2 regions of the Micromonospora sp. NPDC049049 genome follow, and region 1 is predicted to be linked to the other one. Evidence: riboswitches for the same ligand, from Rfam matches in the RefSeq annotation. Region 1 holds a riboswitch; the other holds the start of a gene.
What was found. A riboswitch is a leader RNA that binds a small molecule or an ion and turns the genes downstream of it on or off. The one in region 1 is predicted to bind thiamine pyrophosphate.

Region 1 (4,225 bases):
CAGTACGGCCAGCCGTAGTTGCCCGGGGTGACGATGTTCCACTCGACCAGACCGCGGGGGCCACGGTTCGGGTTGTCGGTGTTGGCGTCCGGCCCGTAGTCGCCGACGTACAGCGTGTTGGTCTTCGGGTCGGTGCCGATCCGGAACGGGTTGCGGAAGCCCATCGCGTAGATCTCGGGACGGGTCTTCTCGGTGCCAGCCGCGAAGAGGTTGCCGGCCGGAACCGTGTAGGTGCCGTCGTCCTCCGGGTGGATCCGGATCACCTTGCCGCGCAGGTCGTTGGTGTTCGCGGAGGTGCGCTGCGCGTCGTAGTCCTGGCGGCCCGCCCGCTCGTCGAGTGGCGAGTACGAGTTCGACTCGAACGGGTTGGTGTTGTCACCGGTGGCCAGGTAGAGGTTGCCGTCGCCGTCGAAGGTCATGCTGCCGCCGGCGTGGCAGCAGGTGTTGCGCTGGGTGTCGACCCGGAGCACCTGCTTCTCGCTGGCCAGGCTGATGGTGTCGCCGGTGACCGTGAAGCGGGACAGCAGGTTGCGGGTGACCCCGTCGTTCGGGGCGTAGTACAGGTACACCCAGTTGTTCGTGGCGAAGTCCGGGTCGAGCCGGATGCCGATGAGGCCGTCCTCGTTGCCGGTGAAGACGTCCAGGTCGACGGCGGTGACGGTGTTGCCGGTGTCCGGCTTCACGATCTGCACGCGACCGTCACGCTCGATGTAGAAGACCCGCCCGTCGGGGGCGATGTCCAGCTCCATCGGGTTGCTGGTGTTGCTGTCCAGCGTGACCTTCTCGAAGTTCGAGGTCTTCGAGGCGCCGCAGTCGGCGTTCTCGACGCCGGCCGCGGTGCGGATGCCGCCGAGCAGGTGGGACAGGAACTCGGGCTCGGCGTACGACTCCCGGGTGTGGCCCAGACCGGTGTACCAGGAGCGGCCACCGTCGTAGTCCTGACACCAGGCGACCGGGTGGTCCGCACCCATCGCGCCGGCGCCGGGGGTGTAGCTCTTCTCGTCCAGGCTGGCCAGCACGTGCACGTCCGGCCGGGGGTTGCTCTGGTAGTTGTACCACTCGTCGAACCGGGACCACCGGTCCGGCAACCCGGCCGTGGACGGGTGGGCGTGGTCCTCCACCTTGACGGTGGCGGTCTGGTTCTGCGGGTGGTTGGCGAAGTACGCGCCGACCAGGTCGCCGTACCAGGCCCAGCTGTACTCGGTGTCCGACGCGGCGTGGATGCCGACGTAGCCGCCGCCGGCCTTCACGTAGCGCTCGAACGCCGCCTGCTGGTCGGCGTTGAGCACGTCACCGGTGGTGGAGAGCCAGATCACCGCCTTGTACTTCGCCAGGTTGGCGTCGTTGAATGCTGCGCCGTCCTCGGAGTTGTCCACTGTGAATCCGTTGGCGGCACCGAGCTGCTGGATGGCGGCGATGCCGGTGGGGATCGAGTCGTGCCGGAAGCCGGCGGTCTTGGAGAAGATCAGGACGGAGAAGGGATCGGCCGCGGCCTTTGGCGCCTTCGGCGCCACCTGGCTGACCGGGGCTGCGGCTTTCGCATCCCGTGGGGGAACCTGGGCGGCCGCCTGCGCGGGCGCGCCGAACAGGGTGGTCGAGGCCATGGCCAGGGAGATCAGGGTTGCGGTGATTGGTACGCGGGCACGACGAGAACGGGACACGCCGCCTCCTGTGTCGTAGTGACAGAGCTCGCGGGAGTCGGCTCGCCGAAGGCCGTCCCTGATGGAGCCGGTGGTCACACCGTGCCAAGGTGCCCCCACCGACATTTTGTCGAATCGCTGAACAAATTAATTCGGCTGGCTCGATGTCGGGCAAGATGCGGACGGGTAACGGTTCTGCAACGGGGGGCGACATTCCGAACAGGACCGTATGAAGTGCCCCATTGGATCTAGCTCGTTTTGACGCGCCGGCCCGGCCGGCCACCGCCGACCCCACGCCTTGGCAGGCCGACGGATCTGTCGTACGGTGACACGCAAGTAACCCACGGGAGCCCGGTGTACCGGGCTGAGAGGGGGGCTGACAGCCCCCGACCGTCGAACCTGATCCGGATAATGCCGGCGCAGGGAGGAGCGTTGCCGTGCCGTCCCTGGGGCGATTGCATCTCATCACCGACACCCGACCCGGTCGCGACCCACTCGCCGTGGTCCGCGCCGCCCTCACCGTGGCCCACGCCGACCTGGTGGTGCAGGTCCGGGTCGAGGATTCCGCCACCGACCGCGAGGCGTACGACCTGACCGGGCGGGTGTTGGCGCTCTGCGCGCCGTACCAGGCGACCTGCCTGGTCAACGACCGGTTGCACGTTGCGCTGGCGGTCGGCGCGGCAGGTGGACACGTCGGCGCCGACGACCTGCCGGTCGCCGCCGCCCGCCGGGTGCTCGGCCCCACCGGTGTGCTGGGCGCCACCGCTCGCGCGCCGGGCCCGGCGGCCGAGGCCGTCGCGGCGGGCACCAGTTACCTGGGCGTCGGTCCGTGTCACGCCACCAGCACCAAGACCGGCCTGCCGGACCCCATCGGGCCCGCCGGAGTGCGCGCCGTCGTCGACGCCGTCGACGTTCCGGTCATCGCGATCGGCGGAGTGACAGCGGCCCGGGTGCCGGCGCTGCGGGCCGCCGGGGCGTACGGGGTGGCGGTGGTCGGCGCGGTCTCCTCCGCCGCCGATCCGGCACGGGCAACCGCCGAGCTGATCGAGGCTCTGACGTGCTGACCGGCCGGTCCCCGTCACCGCTGTCGAGCGACCGGGTCCGGCCGGACGTGGCAGTGGTGGGGGCGGGGCCGATCGGGCTGGCCATCGCCTGGCGTTGCGCCGCTCGCGGGCTGCGGGTTGTGGTGCACGATCCGGCACCCGGCTCGGGGGCGTCGGCGGTGGCCGCCGGCATGCTCTCCCCGGTCGCCGAGGCGTACTTCGGTGAGCGGCAGCTGACCGGGTTGCTTCTGGCATCCGCTGCCCGCTGGCCGGCGTTCGCCGCCGAGTTGACCGAGACGACCGGGGTCGAGATCGGCTATCGGACCGAGGGCACCCTGATGGTCGGGCTCACCGGCGACGACCTGGCCGAGGCGCGCCGGCTGTGGGCGTACCAGCAGGGGTTGGGCCTGCCCGTGACGCCGCTGCGCCCCAGCGAACTGCGCGACAGCGAACCGGCGCTCGCCCCACGGGTGCGCGGCGGCGCGCTCGCGCCCACCGACCATCAGGTCGACCCCCGGCTGCTGGTGCCGGCGCTGCGCACGGCCGCGCAGCGGGCCGGCGCGGTGCTCGTGCCGCAGCAGGTTCGGTCGCTGTCCGATGTGGACGCAACGGTCACCGTTGTCGCTGCCGGCTGCGGGGCCACAGCGCTCACCGGCCTGCCCGTGCGGCCGGTGAAAGGTCAGATCCTCCGGCTCCGCGCGCCCGACGGCGTCGCGCCGGGCTTCCGGCACGTGATCCGGGGGTACGCCGACGGCGAGCACGTCTACCTGGTGCCCCGCGCCGACGGTGAGGTGGTGCTCGGCGCGACGGTCGAGGAGCGCTCGGACACCACTGTCACCGCCGGTGCTGTGCAACGGCTGCTGCGCGCCGGGGTCGACCTGCTGCCCGAGCTGGCCGAGTACGACCTGGTCGAGGCGGTCGCCGGGCTGCGCCCGGGCACCCCGGACAACGCGCCGATCCTCGGGCCGCTGCCCGACCGACCGGACGTCCTGGTCGCCACCGGGCACCACCGGCACGGCATCGTGCTCACCCCGATCACCGCCGACCTGATCGCCGACCTGGTGCTCGGCGGCGTACCCGACCCGCTGCTCGCGCCCTTCCGGGCCGACCGCTTCTTCGGCGGTGCCACGGTGGCCGCGTCGGGCCTACCTGAACCGAGTGTGGAGGGGGACCTGTGGAGTTGACAGTGAACGGGGCCGGGCGCAGCGTCGCCGCGGGCGCGTCAGTGGCGGACCTGGTCCGCGACATCGTGGCGCACCCACGTGGGGTGGCGGTCGCGGTCAACGGCGAGGTGGTGCCCCGGACCGGCTGGCCGGCCCGGGCACTGCGCGACGGTGACCGGGTCGAGGTGCTCACCGCGGCGCAGGGCGGGTGAGCGGCGTGCCGTTCGAGCTGGGTGGGGAGACCTTCACCTCACGGCTGATCCTCGGCACCGGCGGTGCCGCGAACCTGAACGTCCTGGAGCAGGCGATCCGGGCGTCCGGCACCGAGCTGGTCACAGTGGCGCTGCGCCGGGTGGGCACGGCACCGGGCTCCACGGGT
Region 2 (4,225 bases), on a different contig from region 1:
AGTCGGGTATGGACGCGTCCCGCTCGATGGCCTCACCATCCACCTCGGAGGTCAGGAAGGCGCGGAACCGACCAAGGAACTCCTCCGCGCGAGCCACGTCGTCCGGGTCGGATCGGGGCCACGGGTCGATCAGGTCGAGCCGGAACCGGCCGAGGAACAGCTCCTTGCCGAAGCTGGGCCGGTCCCAGGTGGATTCGCGGGCGGCCTCGGCGACCTGCCGGGCTTCCTTCTCGGTGACCTGCCCGGCTTCGGCGGGCAGCGGCGCGGCGGCACCGGCCGTGGGTTCGGAGTCGGGGCCGTCCGGTGCCGGTCGGCCGTTCTGCGTCGTGGTCACGGCTGCCCCCTCGAAGCTCGATGCGGCTACCGTCACGCTACCCCCGGTTGTTACCCAGGGGTAGCGCTGCGTGTAGATCGACGCGGTCAGCGTTCCTCGATGGTGTCCGGGTCGTCGTCATCGTCGTCGATGTCGTCCTCACCCCAGCTGCGCCGGGCGAACGGCAGCACCATCCAGAAGGTGAGGAACCACAGCCCGGTCAGGGCGCTGAGCAGGAAGGCGATCGGCCGGTCCAGCACGAAGTCGGTGATCAGCAGGACCGCGCTGACCATCGCGATCAGCATGAAGGCGAGGCCGCCGGTCGCCATCCGGTGCGCGAAACGGACCAGCTCCGGTTTACGCCCCTGCCGGAACAGCGCCCGGTGGAACGCCACCGGCGAGATGATCATCGCGGTGGCGGCGGCCGCCGCGAGCAACGCCACGATGTAGACGTCGCGCTGGAACTCAGTGGTCTCGTTGAACCCGTTACTGAACGGCAGGGTGAGCAGGAAGGCGAAGAGGATCTGCACGCCGGTCTGGGCGACCCGCAACTCCTGCAGCAGGTCGGCGAAGTTGCGCTGCCAGCGCTGCTTCTCGGTCTCCTTGGACACGCGCTACCTCCGGTGAGACGCTACTGCCGGCGGTCCCGCCCGCCGGCAGCAACGCCAATGCCCCACCCGGCCGAGCGCGAAACAGGTTCACGACACCTGCCGTTCATCTCGGCGACGCACGTCGGCCGCCGGCGGCGTCAGGACCCGCGTCGGATCCGGCCGGCGTACCGCGCTTCCAGCGCGTTGTTGTGCGCGTCGCCGTTCGGGATGTTCGCCGACAGGTAGACCGGGGGCCGCTCCCCCGCCGCCAGCAACCGCGCCACCACCTCCACTGTCACCTGCTGCGCCAGCAGCGCCGCGGTGATCGAGGAGACCGCGCCGACCGCGCCACCACCGGGCAGGGGCAGCGTCGCGTCGCCGTACGGCGCACCGTTGTCGAGCACCACGTCGGCGAGGTCGCTCAGCTTGCGCCCGGACGGGTGCCGGGAGGCCATTCGGCCGGAGTGCCGCGCCGAGGTGATCGCCACCAGCCCGTGACCGTGCTCCTTCACCAGCGTGGCGAACTCCACCATCGCGCCGTTGACGCCGGAGTTCGAGGCGAGCACGAAGACATCGGTGGGGCGCACCGGGGCCAGCTCGTAGAGGCGGTGCGCGACGGCCGGGTCCCGTTCCAGCAGCGGACCCAACCGGTCGGCCGGTTCGCCGCCGAGCAGCACCAGGTCGCGTAGCGCGATCCGGTTGGTCGGCACCAGACCACCCGCCCGTCCGGCGATCTCCATGGCGAGGGCCTCCGAGTGCCCGGTGCCGAACGCGTGCACCACGCCGTCGGCTCGGACGGCCTCGGCGATCAGGTCGGCGGCCCGCCCCACCGCCTCCCGCTGACTGGCGGCCACCCGGCCGATCGTCTCGGTCACCACGGCCAGGTAGTCCTCGGCACTCACCGTCATACGTCCTCCGTCGTTCGATTGCGGGCCAGCAGCCCGTTGGTGTCCACTGCTGCTCAGGCTGTCCCGCCGGCTCGGGCCAGGATCGCCTCGGCGAGCGGGGCCGGTGCCGCGTCCGGGATCCAGTGACTCACCCCGGGCAGCTGCACGAAGCGGTAGTCGCCGGTGACGTTCTCCGCGCACGCCTCGGCGGCGGTCCGGCCGATGGCGACGTCCCGGTCACTCCAGACGTACGTGGTGGGCACCGCGACCGGGCCGACGCCGGCCAGGTCGGCGCGGGACATCGCCCGGTACCAGTTCAGCGCGGCCGTCAGCGCACCCGGCTCACGCATCGGGTCGGCGTACCGGTTCACCCGGGAGGTGTCGCCCACCCCGCCGAGCATCTTGCGCAGCGCGGTGGCGTGCCACGCCAGCAGGACCTTCTCCGCTTTTTCGGGCTTGCGGAACAGGGCGATGTACGACGAGCGGGCCTTCTGTTGGGCGTCGTTGCTCAGGGCGTACGCCATGGCCGCCGGATGCGGTACGGACACGGCGGTCAGCGTGTGGACCCGCTCGGGGTGCCCGGCGGCGACCGCCCAGGCCACTATCGCGCCCCAGTCGTGTCCGACCAGGTGCACGGCGTCCAACCCGAGGGCGTCGAGCACCGCCACCACATCGGCGACCAGTTCCGGGATCCGGTAGTCGGCCACCACCGTGGGCCGGGCGCCGGGTGAGTAACCGCGCTGGTCCAGCGCGTACGTCCGCAGCCCGGCGGCGTGCAGCGCCGGCACCACGTCGTCCCACTCGCCGCTGTGCTGGGGGAAACCGTGCAGCAGCAGGACGGGTACGCCGTCCGTCGGACCGCCAACGGTCACCTCGAACGTGAAGCCTCGCGCGTCAACCCGCATGATCGGAAGCGTACCCAGACGGCGGTCGGCCGCTCGCTCCCGCAGGTCACGCGGATGCCCTGCTGGGCCCGCGCCCCTGGTCGGTGTTAGCGTCAGCGAGACAACTTCATATCCGACAGGGGAGCGCACAGCGCTGAGAGTGCGGGCACGCCCGCAGACCCTCGAACCTGATCTGGGTAATGCCAGCGCAGGGAGTTCGGTCGACCTCCAGCCGCGCCGCAGTCCGGTGCCACCGGACGCGGCGTGCGTCTTCTCCTGGTTCGCACTCACGAACTGGGAGCACCACATGACATCCACCACCGACACACACCGTTGGCGCACCATCGACATCGTGGTCGCCTCGGTGATCGCGGTCGCCTTCGGCGTCATCTTCTGGGCCTGGGGCCTGGTCTGGAGCGCCACCGAGGGCGCGTTCGCCTTCTTCCCGCCGGCGCAGACGCTGCTCTACGGCGTCTGGCTGATGCCGGCGGTGATCGGTGGGCTGGTCATCCGCAAGCCCGGCGCCGCGCTCTACTGCGAGACCGTGGCCGCGGTCCTGTCCGCGCTGCTGGGCAGCCAGTGGGCCGGCACTGTCATTCCGCAGGGCATCGTGCAGGGCATCGGCGCCGAGCTGGCCTTCGCCGCCTTCCGGTACCGGTCGTTCCGCCTGCCGACCGCGGTGTTCGCGGGCGCGCTCACCGGCCTCAGCGCCGCGCTGTTCGACTTCTTCGTCTGGAACGTCGACTACGCGCTGACCGACTACCGCATCCCGTACGCGCTGCTCACCATCGTCAGCGCCACAGTGATCGCCGGCCTGGGCGGTTGGCTGCTGACGAACGCCCTGGCCAACACCGGCGTCCTGGACCGCTTCCCGGCAGGCCGAAACCGAGCCCTGATCTAACCCCCACCCAACGGCGTTGATCAAGAGGTTTGCGTCAACAGAAGCCCATTTCCTGACGCAAACCTCTTGATCAACAGGGGTAGGCGAGGTGGGTGGGAGGGGGTGGGTTTGGTGGGCGGGGTACTGCTGCGGGGGTTCGGGTGGCGGCACGCTGGGCGGCGGGCCTGGGCTCTGCGCGGGGTTGATCTGCGGGTTGAGGCTGGGGAACGGGTTTTGCTTCTTGGGCCGTCCGGGGCCGGTAAGAGCACACTGCTCAGCGCCCTGGCGGGACTGCTGCCCGAGGACTCCGGCGAGCAGGAGGGCACCGTCGAGATCGACGGGCTCGACCCCCGCAAGGGGCGGGAACGGGTCGGCATCGTCTTCCAGGACCCGGAGACCCAACTGGTGATGGCGCGCTGCGGCGACGACGTCGCGTTCGGGCTGGAGAACCGGGGAGTACCGGCCGACGAGATCTGGCCCCGGGTGGACGAGGCCCTGCACCGGGTCGGCTTCCCGTACTCCCGGGACCGCCATACCGCCGCGCTCTCCGGCGGCGAGCAGCAACGCCTCGCCCTGGCCGGCGCGCTGGCCCTGCGCCCCGCCCTGCTGCTGCTCGACGAGCCGACGGCCAACCTCGACCCGGCCGGGGCCGAGCTGGTCCGGCACGCGGT

Region 2: linked by a shared signal. The riboswitch ahead of AB0B68_RS29440 (ECF transporter S component) and the one ahead of thiE (thiamine phosphate synthase) in region 1 are both predicted to bind thiamine pyrophosphate.

The regions. Positions count from the first base shown of each region.
Region 1 covers NZ_JBEZEX010000044.1:39,809-44,033, forward strand. The annotation lists gene AB0B68_RS29755 (ThuA domain-containing protein) at 1-1,661, opposite strand, end outside; TPP riboswitch at 1,974-2,083, shown strand; gene thiE (thiamine phosphate synthase) at 2,078-2,704, shown strand; gene thiO (glycine oxidase ThiO) at 2,701-3,867, shown strand; gene thiS (sulfur carrier protein ThiS) at 3,858-4,058, shown strand; gene AB0B68_RS29775 (thiazole synthase) at 4,055-4,225, shown strand, end outside.
Region 2 covers NZ_JBEZEX010000043.1:31,845-36,069, reverse strand. The annotation lists gene AB0B68_RS29460 (acyl-CoA dehydrogenase family protein) at 1-334, opposite strand, end outside; gene AB0B68_RS29455 (DUF6328 family protein) at 421-924, opposite strand; gene AB0B68_RS29450 (SIS domain-containing protein) at 1,062-1,811, opposite strand; gene AB0B68_RS29445 (alpha/beta fold hydrolase) at 1,865-2,695, opposite strand; TPP riboswitch at 2,803-2,907, shown strand; gene AB0B68_RS29440 (ECF transporter S component) at 2,982-3,575, shown strand; gene AB0B68_RS29435 (ABC transporter ATP-binding protein) at 3,687-4,225, shown strand, end outside.